DNA from 2 places in the Streptomyces sp. CA-181903 genome. Region 1 is predicted to be linked to the other one. Evidence: riboswitches for the same ligand, from Rfam matches in the RefSeq annotation. Region 1 holds a riboswitch; the other holds the start of a gene.
The links. Region 1 has a riboswitch for thiamine pyrophosphate ahead of ACQEVS_RS24580 (thiamine ABC transporter substrate-binding protein). Riboswitches for the same ligand answer to the same signal wherever they lie in the genome.
Positions count from the first base shown of each region.

Region 2: another riboswitch for thiamine pyrophosphate. It lies ahead of thiO (glycine oxidase ThiO); the one in region 1 lies ahead of ACQEVS_RS24580 (thiamine ABC transporter substrate-binding protein).

Region 1 is NZ_JBNJLY010000001.1:5,470,826-5,478,623, reverse strand. Features, by position in the region: gene ACQEVS_RS24590 (ABC transporter ATP-binding protein) at 1-311, opposite strand, end outside; gene ACQEVS_RS24585 (ABC transporter permease) at 311-1,996, opposite strand; gene ACQEVS_RS24580 (thiamine ABC transporter substrate-binding protein) at 1,972-3,069, opposite strand; TPP riboswitch at 3,065-3,170, opposite strand; gene rlmN (23S rRNA (adenine(2503)-C(2))-methyltransferase RlmN) at 3,239-4,345, opposite strand; gene ACQEVS_RS24570 (phosphatidate cytidylyltransferase) at 4,490-5,617, opposite strand; gene frr (ribosome recycling factor) at 5,617-6,174, opposite strand; gene pyrH (UMP kinase) at 6,344-7,123, opposite strand; gene tsf (translation elongation factor Ts) at 7,284-7,798, opposite strand, start outside.
Region 2 is NZ_JBNJLY010000001.1:1,964,562-1,972,359, forward strand. Features, by position in the region: gene ACQEVS_RS08540 (NAD(P)/FAD-dependent oxidoreductase) at 189-1,451, opposite strand; TPP riboswitch at 1,595-1,707, shown strand; gene thiO (glycine oxidase ThiO) at 1,705-2,898, shown strand; gene thiS (sulfur carrier protein ThiS) at 2,895-3,113, shown strand; gene ACQEVS_RS08555 (thiazole synthase) at 3,115-3,918, shown strand; partial or broken gene pknB (Stk1 family PASTA domain-containing Ser/Thr kinase) at 4,102-6,065, shown strand; gene ACQEVS_RS08565 (deoxyribonuclease IV) at 6,065-6,958, shown strand; gene ACQEVS_RS08570 (anthranilate synthase family protein) at 7,173-7,798, opposite strand, start outside.

The sequences.
Region 1 (7,798 bases):
ACGTTCGCGGCCACGTCCCGCTGCGGGAACAGCTGGTGGTCCTGGAACATCAGCCCCACGCCCCGCCGGTGCACGGGCACCCCGCCGACGTCCTCGCCGGACAGGAAGACCCGCCCGGCGTCGGCCCGCTGGAGCCCGGCGACCACCCGCAGCAGCGTGGACTTGCCGCTGCCGCTGGGGCCGAGGACGCAGACGACCTCGTGTTCGGCGACGTCGAGGCCGACGGCGTCCAGAACGGTCCGGTCGCCGAACCGGACGGTGACGCCTTCCAGGCGCAGCATCGGAGCGGGCGATTTCAGGGCGGGCTGCATCAGAACTCCCCCGTGCGGTCGGTGCGTACGCGTTCCAGCACCAGCAGCGCCACGGCGCACACCAGCATCAGGATCGTGCTCAGGGCCATCGCCTGCCCGTAGTTCAGCTCCCCGGGACGGCCCAGCAGCCGGGCCACGGCCACGGGAAGAGTGGGGTTGTCGGGACGGGCGATGAAGACGGTGGCGCCGAACTCGCCCAGGGAGACGGCGAAGGCGAAGCCCGCCGCGACGGCCAGCGCCCGGCCGACCATCGGCAGGTCCACCTCACGCCAGACCCGCAGCGGGGACGCGCCGAGCACCGCCGCGGCCTCCCGCAGGCGGGGGTCGACGGCGCGCAGCACCGGCAGCATCGTCCGCACCACGAACGGCACCCCGACCAGCGCCTGGGCCAGCGGCACCAGGATCCAGGACGTCCGCAGGTCCAGCGGCGGCTCGTCCAGAGCGATCAGGAAACCGAAGCCGACGGTCACGGCGGAGGTGCCCAGCGGCAGCATCAGCAGCGCGTCGAAGCCGCGGACCAGCCGGCCCTCGCGCCGGGTGAGCGCGGCGGCGGCCAGGCCGCCGACGACGACCGCGATGGCGGTCGCCGCGAGGCCGTACGCGAGCGAGTTGCCGATCGTCTCCAGCGGGGCGACGCCGAGCACGCCGTCGTCCCCGGCCGAGGCCAGGGCGCGGTAGAAGGCCAGGCCGTAGCCGTCGGGTCCGTCGAAGGAGCGCAGCACGAGCACCGCGAGCGGCAGCACGAGCAGGGCGGCCACACTGGCCAGGACGGCGGTCAGCAGTCCCCACTGGGCGGCGCCGCGCGGCCGGCGCGCGGTGCGGCGCGCGTCCACCAGGCGCAGGACGGATTCTCGTCGGCGCACGGTCCAGGCGTGCACCAGGAGCAGCGCGGCGACGGCGGCGAACTGGACGAGGGTGAGGACGGCGGCCGTCGGCAGGTCGAGCAGCTCGGCGGTCTGCCGGTAGATCTCCACTTCCAGCGTGGCGTAGCGCGGGCCGCCGAGGATCTGGACGGCGCCGAAGGAGGTGAAGGTGAAGAGGAAGACCATCAGCGCCGCGGCGGCGACGGCCGGGGCGAGGGCGGGCAGGGTGATCCGCCGCCAGGCCGCGAACCGGCCGGCGCCGAGCACCCGCGCGGCCTCCTCCTGCCGGGGGTCGAGCTGGGCCCAGAGCCCGCCGACGGTCCGGACGACCACGGCGTAGTTGAAGAAGACGTGGGCGAGCAGGATCGCCCAGACGGAGTTGTCGAGCCTGACGCCCCACAGCTCGTCGAGGAGCCCCCGCCGCCCGAGCAACGCCAGGAAGGCCGACCCGGCCACCACCGTGGGCAGCACGAACGGGACGGTGACCACCGCCCGCAGCAGCCCCTTGCCGGGGAAGTCGAAGCGAGCCATGACGTACGCGCCGGGGAGCGCGAGCACCAGCGTGAGCGCCGTGGAGGCCGCCGCCTGCCAGGTGGTGAACCACAGGACGTGCCCGGTCGCCGGATCGGTGAGCACCTCGCCGATCCGCCCGAACCGCCACCGCCCGTCCGCCTTCAGCCCCCGCGTGACGATCGCGGCCACCGGATAGGCGAAGAAGAGGCCGAAGAAGGCGAGCGGGACGGCCATCAGGCCGAGGCGGACGCCCGTCCCCCGCGCTCCGCGGTCCTTCGGTGCGGTTACTTCAGGACGATCGAGGACCATGCCTTGACCCACTGATCACGGTTCTTCGCGATCTTCTCGGGGGCGAGCGTCTGCGGGGCGTCGACCGTCGCGCCGAACTTGGTGAACAGCTCGGGCAGCTTCGCGTCCGTCACCACCGGCTTGACGTACATGCTCAGCGGCACGTCCTCCTGGAACCGCTTGCTCAGCAGGAAGTCCAGCAGCGCCTTGCCGCCCTTGGCGTTCTTCGCGCCCTTGAGCAGCCCGGCGTACTCGGTCTGCCGGAAGCAGGTGCCGGTCGCGACGCCGGTCGGCGCCTCGTCCGCCGACTTCGGCTGCTGCTTCATGCCCTGCACCTCGGCCGGCGGGCTGGACGCGTAGGAGACGACGAGCGGCCGGTCGCCCTTGGCCTTGCGGCCGGCGGCGGAGCCGGAGAAGCGGTCGTTGTACGCCTGCTCCCAGCCGTCGACGACCTCGACGCCGTTGTCCTTGAGCTTCTTCCAGTAGTCCTGCCAGCCCTCGTCCCCGTACTTGCCGACGGTCGCGAGCTGGAAGGCGAGGCCCGGGGAGGAGGTGGCCGCGTTCTCGGTGACCAGCAGGCCCTTGTACTCGGGCTTCACCAGATCGTCGAGGGTCTTCGGCGGCGTCAGCTTGTGGTCGGTGAAGTAGGCGCGGTCGTAGTTGACGCAGATGTCACCGGAGTCGACCGGTGTCACCCGGTGCTCGGCGTCGTCGGCCCGGAACTCCTTCGTCACCCGGTCCAGGCCCTTGGCCTCGTACGGCTCGAAGATCCCGTTGTCGAGGGCGCGGGACAGCAGCGTGTTGTCCACGCCGAAGAACACGTCGCCCTGCGGGTGGCTCTTGGAGAGGATCGCCTGGTTCACCGCCCGCCCGGCGTCGCCGCTCTTGAGCGTCTTGACCTTGTAGCCGGTCCGTGCGGTGAACTCCTTGAGCACGTCCGGGGAGGCGACGAACGACTCGTGCGAGACGAGGGTGACCGTCTTGCCGCCGTCCGTCTCCTTGGCCTCGTCGGAGCCTCCGCAGGCCGCGAGGGCCGGGACGGCCAGGGCGGTGACGGCGGCGGCGCCCAGGGCACGCCGGAGGGTGGTGTTCATGGTCGAGCTGACTCCCTACGCCGGTACTAACCGGATCAGGTCCGAGGGTCTGCGGCGCGGGCCGCACTCTCAGCGCTGTGTGCGCTCCCCTGTCGGATTGTTCATTTGTACGAGCGGTGCGAGTGCACCGTACCAGTGCGCCCGCCCGCTCCCCCGCCCTCGGCGGGGCTCAGCGCTCGGTCGCCGCCAGCTGGCCGCAGGCGCCGTCGATCTCCTGGCCGCGCGTGTCCCGGACGGTGACCGGGACGCCGTGCGCGGCGATCGCCGCGACGAACGCCCGCTCGTCCTCCGGGCGGGACGCCGTCCACTTGGAGCCCGGCGTGGGGTTCAGCGGGATCAGGTTGACGTGCACCCGCTTGCCCTTGAGCAGCCGGCCCAGCAGGTCGCCGCGCCACGCCTGGTCGTTGATGTCCCGGATCAGGGCGTACTCGATGGAGATCCGGCGGCCGGACTTCTCCGCGTACTCCCAGGCCGCGTCCAGGACCTCGCGGACCTTCCAGCGGGTGTTGACCGGGACGAGGGTGTCGCGCAGCTCGTCGTCGGGCGCGTGCAGCGAGACCGCGAGGCGGCACTTGAAGCCCTCGTCGGCGAACCGGTGCATCGCCGGCACCAGGCCGACGGTGGAGACGGTGATGCCGCGCTGCGACAGCCCGAGGCCGTCGGGCTCCGGGTCGGTCAGCCGGCGGATGGCGCCGACGACGCGCTTGTAGTTGGCCAGCGGCTCGCCCATGCCCATGAAGACGATGTTCGACAGCCGCGCGGGCCCGCCGGGCACCTCGCCGTCACGCAGCGCCCGCATGCCGTCCACGATCTGGTGCACGATCTCGGCGGTCGACAGGTTGCGGTCCAGACCGGCCTGGCCGGTGGCGCAGAACGGGCAGTTCATGCCGCAGCCGGCCTGTGAACTGATGCACATGGTGACCCGGTCCGGGTAGCGCATCAGGACGGACTCGACGAGCTTGCCGTCGTGCAGCCGCCACAGCGTCTTGCGGGTGGTGTCGTCGTCGCACGAGATGTGCCGCACGACGCTCATCAGCTCCGGCAGCAGCTCGCCCGCGAGCTTCTCGCGGGCGCCGGCCGGGATGTCCGTCCACTGCGCGGGGTCGTGCGCGTACCGCGCGAAGTAGTGCTGGGACAGCTGCTTCGCCCGGAAAGGCTTCTCACCGATGGCGGCGACGGCCTCCTTGCGCTCGGCGGGCGAGAGGTCGGCGAGGTGCCGCGGGGGCTTCTTGGCTCCGCGGGGGGCTACGAAAGTCAGTTCTCCGGGCTTAGGCATGATGTTTCAAGTGTCGCAGATGTGCGGGCGGGGCCCGCCGTCCTGTGGACAACGGGCCCCGCCCGAGGGGAATACGCAGGTCAGCCGAGGTTCAGCCGGCGCTGACGAAAGCGATCGGCGACGGTCACACCACCGGCGCCCTCGTCAGCCCGCGCCGACGAAGGCGACGAGCAACAGCCACACCACCGGCGCCGTCGGCAACAGCGAATCCAGCCGGTCCATGATCCCGCCGTGGCCCGGCAGCAGCCGGCCCATGTCCTTGATGCCCAGGTCCCGCTTGATCATCGACTCGCCGAGGTCGCCCAGGGTCGCGCTCACCGCGACGGCCAAGCCGAGCAGCAGACCCTGCCACCACACACCGTCGTCGATCAGGAAGCGCATGCACAGCGCGCCCGCCACCATGGCGAACAGCACCGCCCCGATCAGGCCCTCGCGGGTCTTGCCGGGGCTGATGCGCGGCGCCAGCTTGCGCTTGCCGAAGCGCCAGCCCACCGCGTAGGCGCCGGTGTCGCTGACCACCGTGAGGACCAGGAAGGTCAGCACCCGCCAGGCACCGTCGTCGGCGGCGAGCATCAGGGCCACGAAGGTGGCCAGGAACGGCACGTAGAACGCGGCGAAGATGCCCGCCGTGACGTCCTTCAGGTAGTCGTCCGGCGGCTCGGTCATCCGCCAGACCAGCACGGCGAGCGCGGTGAGCGCCATGGCCACCCAGGCGCCCTCGGCACCGTCGACGTACCCGGCGACGGTCATCGCGGCCCCGCCGATGGCGAGCGGCACCAGGGGCGCCTTGATGCCCTTGCGCTCGGCGAGCCGGGAGGTGAGCTCCCACAGGCCGACCACCACGGCGATCACGATCACGCCGAGGAAGACGGGCTTGTAGACGAAGAGCGAGGCGACGATGACCGCGCCGAGCCCCAGGCCCACCCCTATCGCGGCCCGCAGATCGCGGCCGGCGCTCTTCTTCCCCGCCTTGGGCGCCTGGGGCGCGGCGGGTTCGTGCGGCCGGATGACGGGCTCCCCTCGGTCACGTTCGTCGCGGTGGTCGTGAACGTCACGCTCGTCGCGTTCGTCACGGAACAGGGGGCCACCGAGGTGAGCGGCCCCCTGGTCACGGTCCTCCTGGTCTCCGCCTGCGTCGGGCACGATCGGCATGGGCCGAGTCTGCGCCGCGACGGCCGCTTCGCGCACTGGACCCGCCGGGAACGGGGTGTGCCGGTCGGCGGATCCCCACTGCCCGGCGCGCGGCGGGGTTCCCCAGGATGCGTCGTTCATCAGACCTCGAGCAGCTCGGCTTCCTTGTGCTTGAGCAGCTCGTCCACCTGCGCCACGTACTTGGCGGTGGTGTCGTCGAGCTCCTTCTCGGCGCGGCGCACCTCGTCCTCGCCGGACTCCTTGTCCTTGACGAGCTTGTCCAGGGCGTCCTTGGCCTTGCGGCGGATGGAGCGGATCGAGACCTTGGCGTCCTCGCCCTTGCCCTTGGCGACCTTGATGAACTCCCGGCGGCGCTCCTCGGTGAGCTCGGGGAAGTTCACCCGGATGATGTTGCCGTCGTTGCTGGGGTTGACGCCCAGGTCGGAGTCGCGGATGGCCTGCTCGATGTTGCGCAGGGCGCTCTTGTCGAACGGGGTCACCACGGCCATGCGCGGCTCGGGGACCGAGAACGACGCCAGCTGGTTGATGGGCGTCAGCGCACCGTAGTAGTCCGCCACGATCTTGTTGAACATCGCCGGGTGGGCACGCCCGGTGCGGATCGCCGCGAAGTCCTCCTTGGCGACCACGACGGCCTTCTCCATCTTCTCCTCGGCTTCGAGGAGGATCTCTTCGATCACCACTTGCTCCTGGTGTTATCAGTAAGCAGAGCCTCGCCCCTGCGCGCGTCTTCTCCTGCACGGTGTCCGACCGGCAGGCGGTTGTCCATCCCCGGGCCGTGGTCTTCCCACGGCTCCGGGTTGCCGTCCGCCGGTGCCCGGGGGCGCGGCGGACGGCCGTACGGGCGTCTCAGTCCCGCGTGCCCTGGTCGCTCACGAGCGTGCCGATCTTCTCACCCTTGACGGCGCGGGCGATGTTGCCCTCGGCGAGCAGCTCGAACACCAGGATCGGCAGCTTGTTGTCCATGCACAGGCTGATGGCGGTGGCGTCGGCGACCTTCAGGCCGCGCGCCAGCACCTCGCCGTACTCCAGGGCGTCGAACTTCACCGCGGCGGGGTTCTTCTTCGGGTCCGAGTCGTAGATCCCGTCGACGCCGTTCTTCCCCATGAGGATCGCCTCGGCGTGGATCTCCAGGGCGCGCTGGGCGGCGGTGGTGTCGGTGGAGAAGTAGGGCATGCCCATGCCGGCGCCGAAGATCACGACGCGGCCCTTCTCCAGGTGGCGCACGGCGCGCAGCGGGATGAACGGCTCGGCGACCTGGCCCATGGTGATGCCGGTCTGGACGCGGGTCTCGACCCCCTCCTTCACCAGGAAGTCCTGGAGGGCGAGGCTGTTCATCACCGTGCCGAGCATGCCCATGTAGTCGGAGCGCGCCCGGTCCATGCCGCGCTGCTGGAGCTCGGCGCCGCGGAAGAAGTTGCCGCCGCCGATGACGACGGCGATCTCGTAGCCCTCGCGGACCACGGCCGCGATCTCCCGGGCGATGGCGTGCACGATATCGGGGTCGACACCGAGCCCTCCGCCGCCGGCGAAGGCCTCGCCGGACAGTTTCAGCAGGAACCGGCGGGGTTTCCCGTGGTCGTCGCTCTTGCCGTCGGCGGCCCTGTGGGCGTCCGCACCCTGATTCATTGGAGTTCTCCTCGTGCACATACGAAGAAGGCCATTGCCGGTGGGTCCTTTCGGTTCCCTGTGCGGCAATGGCCTCCTCGTCACATCAGCGGCCGGCCGGTGACCGGTCGGCTGCGTACGACCCTAGCGGGTCGCGGGTCAATCGCTGCCCTGCCGGGGCTCAGGCGCCGACGCGGATGCGGGCGAAGCGCTTCAGCGTGACGCCGGCCTCGTCCAGGATCTTCTGGACGGTCTTCTTGTTGTCCTTGGCGAAGGGCTGGTCCAGCAGGACCTGCTCCTTGAAGAAGCCGGTGACGCGACCCTCGACGATCTTCGGAAGGGCGGCCTCGGGCTTGCCCTCCTCGCGCGCGGTGGCCTCGGCGACGCGGCGCTCGTTCTCCACGACGTCGGCCGGGATGGCGTCACGGGAGAGGAACTTCGGCGCGAACGCGGCGATGTGCTGCGCGACGTCCTTCGCGACCTCGGCGTTCTCCTTGTCCAGCTCGACCAGGACGCCGACCTGCGGGGGCAGGTCCGCGGCGGTGCGGTGCATGTACGCGGAGACGTAGCCACCGGCGAACGCGGCGAAGCGGTCCACGACGATCTTCTCGCCCAGGGTGGCGTTGGCCTCGTCGATGAACGCCTGGACGGTCTTGCCGGCCTCGATCTCGGAGGCGAGCAGGGCCTCGATGTCGG
Region 2 (7,798 bases), 3.5 Mb from region 1:
CAAGCCTGCCATCCGCCACGGACACCCGGTACCCGGGGACACCCGGGGGAGGCGGTTCAGCCCGTTGGGGGTGCCCCCTCTGGGGAGTCTAAGGACGAGCGGCGAAGCCGCGACAAGGGGGTCCGGGGGCGCAGCCCCCAGGAATCGGCGAATGGGGGTGCCCCTCTGCGGGAGGGACCGGGGCAACCTCACCCCACCGCCGCCTTCAGCGGCACCGCGGCGTCCGCCACCCGCCCCCGGTCCACCACCGCGCCCCGCTCGATCAACTTCCGCCCCTGCGCCAGATCCCGCGGCCGCCCCACCGCCAGCACCGCCACCAGCACCCCGTCCCGCAGCCAGCACACGGTCCACGCCGCCCCCGCCGGATCTCCGCGCCACACCAGCTCGTCGGCGGCGGCGTGATGCCCCGCGTACTGCACGAACCGCCCGAACTGCTCGGACCAGAAATAAGGCACCGGGTCGTAGACCGGCCCCTCGGCCGGCCCGTGCACGATGTTCGCGGCGACGGTCTTCGGCCCCTGGAGGGCGTTGTCCCAGTGGTGGACGAGGAGCCGTTCGCCGTACCGCGCGGAGGGGAAGGAGGCGCAGTCCCCGACCGCGTACACGTCCGGGACGGACGTCCGCAGCCGGTCGTCGGTGACGACGGAGCGGTCCGCCGCGAGCTCGACGCCGGAGCCGGCGAGCCAGCCGGTGGCGGGCCGCGCGCCGATGCCCACGACGACGGCGTCGGCGGTCAGCCGGGTGCCGTCGGCCAGCAGCACGGCACCGGGCTCCAGGGCCGCCACCCGGGCGCCGGTGAGCAGCCGGGCGCCGCTCTGCTCGTACCAGTCGGCCATGTGCGCGGCGACCTCGGCGGGCAGCGCGCCGGCGAGCGGGCGGTCGGCGGCCTCGACGACGGTCACCCGGCAGCCGGCCTCGCGCGCGGCGGTGGCGAACTCGGCGCCGATCCAGCCGGCGCCGACGGCGACCACGTCGCCCTTCCGCTCCAGCAGCGGCCGCAGCCGCTCCGCGTCGTCCAGGGTGCGCAGCAGGTGGACGCCGGGCAGGTCCTCGGCGCCGGGCAGCCGGACCGGCTCGGCGCCGGTGGCCACCACCAGGACGTCGTACGGGACGGGGCCGCGCGGCGTGTCCACCTCGTGATCGGCGGGGCGCAGCCCGGTGACCTCCAGGCCGAGGGCGAGTTCGATGTCCAGGGAGGCGAAGTCGACCTCGAAGGCGGACCCGTCCGCCTTGCCGAGCAGCACCGCCTTGGACAGCGGCGGCCGGTCGTAGGGCGGGTGCGGTTCGGCGCCCAGCAGGGTGATCGTGCCCTCCCAGCCCTGTTCGCGGAGGGCGACGGCGGTCTGCACGCCGGCCATGCCCGCGCCGGCGACGACGACGCGCCGCCGCGCCGCGCCTCCCACCGGCTCGTCGGGGGCCGTACCACTGCGGGTGTTCGTCTGCTCACTCACCCGATCACTGTAGGCGGGCGGGCGAGGTCTCCCGGAGCACCGTGCGGCGAGACCTCCGACACAACACCACCGCGCCGCGCGCCCCCGGGCCGGTCCCCGCCGCCTTCCGCCGCGTTCGCGGACCGTACTAGGGTGGCCGGTGCACAAGCACTCGCGGGAGCCCGGACGGACCGGGCTGAGAGGGAGGCTGGACGGCCTCCGACCGTACGAACCTGATCCGGGTCATGCCGGCGAAGGGAGGGGCTGGACGCCCATGCACGCGTCTACGCGCACCGGACCGTACGACGTCCTGGTGATCGGCGGCGGGATCATCGGCCTGGTGACCGCCTGGCGGGCCGCCCAGCGGGGCCTGCGGACCGCCGTCGCCGACCCGGCGCCCGGCGGCGGGGCCGCCCTGGTGGCGGCCGGGATGCTGGCCGCCGTCACCGAACTGCACTACGGCGAGCAGGCTCTGCTCGCCCTCAACCTGGCCTCGGCCCGCCGCTACCCCGCGTTCACGGCCGAGCTGGAGGAGGCCAGCGGCCGGGACACCGGCTACCGCGCCTGCGGCACCCTCGCCGTCGCCCTCGACGCCGACGACCGCGCCCACCTGCGCGAACTCGGCGCGTTCCAGCGGAGCTGCGGGCTGGAGGCGGAGTGGCTGACCGGCCGCGAGTGCCGCCGCCTGGAACCGATGCTCGCCCCGGGCGTCCAGGGCGGCCTGCGGGTGGACGGCGACCACCAGACCGACCCCCGGCGGCTGGCCGCCGCCCTGCTGACCGCCTGCGAACGCGCCGGAGTGGCCCTGCACCGCACGGCCGTCGCCCGGGTGCTGCTCGACGGCGACCGGGCCGCGGGCGCCGAACTCGCCGACGGGCGGCGGATCTCCGCCGGCCAGACCGTCCTGGCGGCCGGCAGCCACAGCGGCCGGATGGCCGGGCTGCCGGACGACGTCCTGCCGCCGGTCCGCCCGGTCAAGGGCCAGACCCTGCGGCTGCGCGTCCCCGAGGCGGTGCGGCCGTTCCTCTCCCGCACCGTCCGCGCGGTCGTCCGCGGCAACCCCGTCTACCTGGTGCCCCGGGAGAACGGCGAGCTGGTGATCGGCGCGACCACCGAGGAGCTCGGCTGGGACACCACCGTCACCGCCGGCGGCGTCTACGAACTGCTGCGTGACGCGCACGAGTTGGTGCCCGGCCTCACCGAACTGCCGCTCGCCGAGACCTCCGCCGGGCTGCGCCCCGGCTCCCCCGACAACGCGCCCCTCCTCGGCCCGACGGACCTGCCGGGCCTGCACCTGGCCACCGGCCACCACCGCAACGGCGTCCTGCTGACCCCGCTGACCGGCGACGTCATGGCCGAAGTGCTGACCACCGGGCGGCTGCCCGAGGAGGCCCGCCCGTTCACCCCCCGCCGGTTCGCCGCGCCCGGCGCCACCCCGTCCGCCCTCGCCCAGGAGCCCTCCGCATGACCGACGTCCACACCATCCACGTCAACGGCGAGCGGCGCGCCGTCCCGCCCGGGACGACCCTCGCCACCGTCGTCACCGGCCTCACGGGCGCCGGCTCCCCGGGCGGCGTGGCCGCCGCCGTCAACGAGGCCGTCGTCCCGCGCGGCAGCTGGGCGGACACGCCCCTGCGCGACGGCGACCGCGTCGAGGTCCTCACCGCGGTGCAGGGAGGCTGACGTGGCGGACGACGTGCTCACCATCGCCGGCACCCCCTTCGCCTCCCGCCTGATCATGGGGACGGGCGGCGCGCCCAGCCTCGACGTCCTGGAACGGGCCCTGCTCGCCTCCGGCACCGAACTGACCACCGTCGCCATGCGCCGCCTCGACCCGGCGGTCCGCGGCTCGGTCCTCTCGGTCCTGGAGCGGCACGGCATCCGGGTGCTGCCCAACACCGCCGGCTGCTTCACCGCCGGCGAGGCCGTCCTCACCGCCCGGCTGGCGCGCGAGGCGCTGGGCACCGACTGGGTGAAGCTGGAGGTCATCGCCGACGAGCGGACCCTGCTGCCCGACCCGATCGAGCTGCTCGACGCGGCGGAGATCCTCGTGGACGACGGCTTCACCGTCCTCCCCTACACCAACGACGACCCGGTCCTCGCCCGCCGCCTGGAGGACGCCGGCTGCGCCGCGATCATGCCTCTGGGTTCCCCCATCGGCTCCGGGCTGGGGATCCGCAACCCGCACAATTTCCAGCTCATCACCGAGCGGGCGAATGTTCCGGTCATCTTGGACGCGGGCGCCGGCACGGCGTCGGACGCGGCGCTCGCCATGGAGCTGGGCTGCGCGGCGGTGATGCTCGCCTCGGCGGTGACGCGCGCCCAGGAGCCGGTGCTGATGGCGGAGGCGATGCGCCACGCGGTCGAGGCGGGGCGCCTCGCGCACCGGGCGGGCCGGATCCCGCGGCGGCACTTCGCGGAGGCGTCGTCGCCCCGCGAGGGCCTGGCCGTCCTGGACCCGGAGCGGCCGGCGTTCAGCGCGCGCTGATCAAACGCCGGACGGGCTGGTTTTCCAGCCCGTCCGGCGTTTGAGGACGAGCGGCGAAGCCGCGACAAGCGGGGTCTGGGGCGCAGCCCCAGGAATCGGCGAAGGGGAGGGACCGGGGCACACACCACCGTCCGGCCCCACAACCGCACAGCTCCCCGCCGATCACTCGTAGACTCGTCAACCGTGGACACGACCTTGCCGGACCCTCTCGTCGACCAGCTGCTCGACGGCCGCTACCGCATTCAGGCGCGGGTGGCCGCGGGCGGCATGGCCACGGTGTACCGGGCCCTGGACACCCGGCTCGACCGGGTGCTCGCCGTCAAGGTGATGCACCCAGCGCTCGCCGCGGACAAGGTCTTCGTCGAACGCTTCATTAGGGAGGCCAAGTCCGCGGCCCGCCTGGACCACCCGAACGTGGTGAGCGTCTACGACCAGGGGACGGACGGCGGATACGTCTACCTCGCGATGGAGTACGTGGCCGGCTGCACCCTGCGGGACGTGCTGCGCGAGCGGGGCGCGCTCCAGCCGAGGGCGGCGCTGGACATCACGGAGCCGGTGCTGGCCGCGCTGGGCGCCGCCCACCGCGCGGGCCTGGTGCACCGGGACATGAAGCCGGAGAACGTGCTGATCGGCGACGACGGCCGGGTCAAGGTCGCCGACTTCGGCCTGGCCCGCACCGTGGGCACCAACAGCGCCACCAACACCGGTTCCATCCTGGGCACCGTCTCCTACCTGGCCCCCGAGCAGATCGAGCACGGCACGGCGGACACCCGCACCGACGTCTACGCCTGCGGCGTCGTCCTCTACGAGATGCTCACCGGCGTCAAGCCGCACAGCGGCGCCAGCCCGGCCCAGGTCCTCTACCAGCACCTGCACCGGGACGTGCCGCCGCCGTCGCAGGAGGTCCCGGGGCTGGCCCCGGAGCTGGACGACCTGGTGACGGTGGCCACGGCCCGCGATCCGGAGCTGCGCCCGTCGGACGCGGTCGGCATGCTGGGCCTGGTCCGGGCCGCCCGCGCCACGCTGACCCGCGAGCAGCTGGACGCCCGTCCGCCGCTGGCCGCGGGCCCGGCGGTGGCGGGCGACGACGAGGAGGCGACGAGCGTCCTGCCGCGTCCGGTCACCGCGCAGCCGCTGCCTCCGGCGGAGGCGCCCGAACCGGACCCGATGGACATGACGGCGCGGTTCGACGGCCCGCCCGAGCCCCCGCCGCCGCCCGCTCCCCGGCCCGCCCCCGCCGGTTCGCCGCCCTGCGGCGGCGGCCGCGGCGCGCGGTGCTGGTCGTGGCCGGCGTGCTGCTGGCCCTGCTGGCCGGCACGGGCGTCTGGTACATCAACACCGGGCAGTTCACGTCCGTCCCCGCCGTGCTGGACCTCACCCAGGCGCAGGCGGAGAAGAAGCTGGACAAGGCGGGGCTCAAGGTCCGCGTCCAGCCCGAGTTCAGCGACACCGTCGAGCGCGGCCATGTGATGTCCACCGACCCCAAGCCCGGCGAGCGCATCCGGAACACCGGCCGGGTGACCGTCGTCGTCTCCCGCGGCCCGGAGCGGGCCGAGGTCCCGAACGTCGTGGGCATGCGGCTGGACGAGGCGAAGAAACGGATCGCCCAGGCGGGCCTGACCGTCGGCGACGTCCGGACGCAGTTCAGCGACGAGACCCCGCAGGGCGAGGTGCTCTCCAGCGACCCCCGGGGCGGCGACGCGCGCCGCCCCGACTCCCCGGTGTCCCTGATCGTCAGCAAGGGCGAGCCGGTGGAGGTGCCGGACGTGTCCGGCCTGTCGCCCGACGACGCCCAGTCCACGCTGAGCGACGCGGGCCTGCGGATCAAGGTCTCGGACGCGCAGGTGTACTCCGACCGGGAGAAGGGCGACGTCGCCGAGCAGTCCCCCGCCCGGGGCGTGCAGGCGGCCAAGGGCGACACCGTGACCGTCACCCTGTCCAAGGGCAAGGAGATGCTCACCGTCCCGGACGTCACCGGCCGCAACGAGGCCGACGCCAAGCGGATCCTGACCTCCGCCGGCTTCCAGGTCCGGGTGGACCGGCCGTTCTTCTTCCCCAAGGACTCCGTGGAGAGCCAGTCCGTCCGGGCCGGCGACAAGGCCGCCCGCGGCGACACGATCACCATCCGCCTCAAGGGAGCACTGTGATGTCCGGCGCTGTGATGTCCGGTGCCGTGACGGCGGGCATACCCCGCAACCCCGTCGGCGGCCACATCCCGGTGGCCGGCGGCCTGGCCCGCACCGGCCTGCCGTACGCCCGCGAGATCGGCGCCGAGGCCGTACAGGTCTTCGTCGCCAACCCGCGCGGCTGGGCGACCCCGCCCGGCAGTCCGCGGCAGGACGAGGAGTTCCGCGCGGGCTGCGCGGAGGCCGGGCTGCCGGTCTACGTCCACGCGCCCTACCTGATCAACTTCGGCTCCCACACGGAGGCGACCGCCGAACGCTCGGTGGACTCGCTCCGCCACTCCCTCCGCCGGGGCCGGCGGATCGGCGCCCGCGGCGTCGTGGTCCACACCGGCTCCGCCACCGGCGGCCGCCCGCGCGCCGAGGCCCTGACGCAGGTGGGCGAACGCCTGCTCCCCCTCCTCGACGAGCTGACGCACGACGACGACCCCCGCCTCCTCCTGGAGCCGACGGCCGGCCAGGGCGCGTCCCTCTGCTCCTGGATCGCCGACCTGGGCCCCTACTTCGAGGTCCTCGACCAGCACCCGAAGCTCGGCGTCTGCCTCGACACGTGCCACTTGTTCGCGGCGGGCCATGATCTCGCCGCTCCCGGCGGGATGAAGGCGGCTCTCGACGAACTGGTCGCCGTCGTCGGCCCCGGCCGGCTCGGCCTCATCCACGCGAATGACTCCAAGGATGTGGCCGGGGCGCACAAGGATCGGCACGAGAACATCGGCTCGGGGCATATCGGGGCCGCCCCGTTCGCGGATCTGTTCTCCCACCCGGAGACGGAGGGGGTGCCGCTGACGATCGAGACGCCTGGCGGCAAGGATGGCCATGCGGCGGATGTGGCGCGGCTGAAGGAGTTGCGGGGCTGACGCCCCGTGGGGGGTGCCCCGGTCCCGCCCTCTCACCGTTTCCCGGGGAGGGCCCCGGACCCCCTGAAACCGCGCTCCGCGCGGTTGTCCTCAAGCGCCGGACGGGCTGAAAATCAGCCCGTCCGGCGCTTGAGGACGAGCGGCGAAGCCGCGATAAGGGGGGTCTGGGGGCACAGCCCCCAGGAATCGGCGAAGGGGAGGGACCGGGGCACCCTCACGCTACGGCTGCCACCGCGGCCAGCAGCCGCCCCACCACCCCCACCCCATCCAACGTCAGCACCGACTCCGGATGAAACTGCACCCCGGCGAACCCGGGCCCACGCAACGCATGCACCTCACCACTCCCGAGGTCCCGCGCGACCTCGACCCCATGTGCCGCCAGCTCCCCCGCCACCGCCGCATCACACCGCGCCGTGAACGTGTTGTAGAACCCCACCGTCTCCGGCACCCCGAAGAAGTCGATCCGCTCCTGCGCGCCCTGGAAGGGGACCGCCTTCCGGACGATGTCCAAACCCAGCTCGGCGGCGATGAGTTCGTGCCCGAGGCAGACGCCGAGGAGGCCGTGCCGGTGGCCGGCGAGGAGGTCGGCGGTCAGCCCGCGCAGCAGCCGCACGCGGGGGTCGGCGACGGCGGACGGGTCGCCGGGGCCGGGCCCGAGGACGACCGGGCCCTCGTGGGCGAGGGCCGCCTCGCGCAGGCCGGGCTCGTCGAAGCGCCGGACGGTGACGGCGAGTCCCGAGGCCCGGAGCAGGTGGGCGAGCATGGCGGTGAACGTGTCCTCGGCATCGATCACCAGCGCGTGTCCGGACGCCGTACCGGGCAGCGCCCCGGACGACGGCT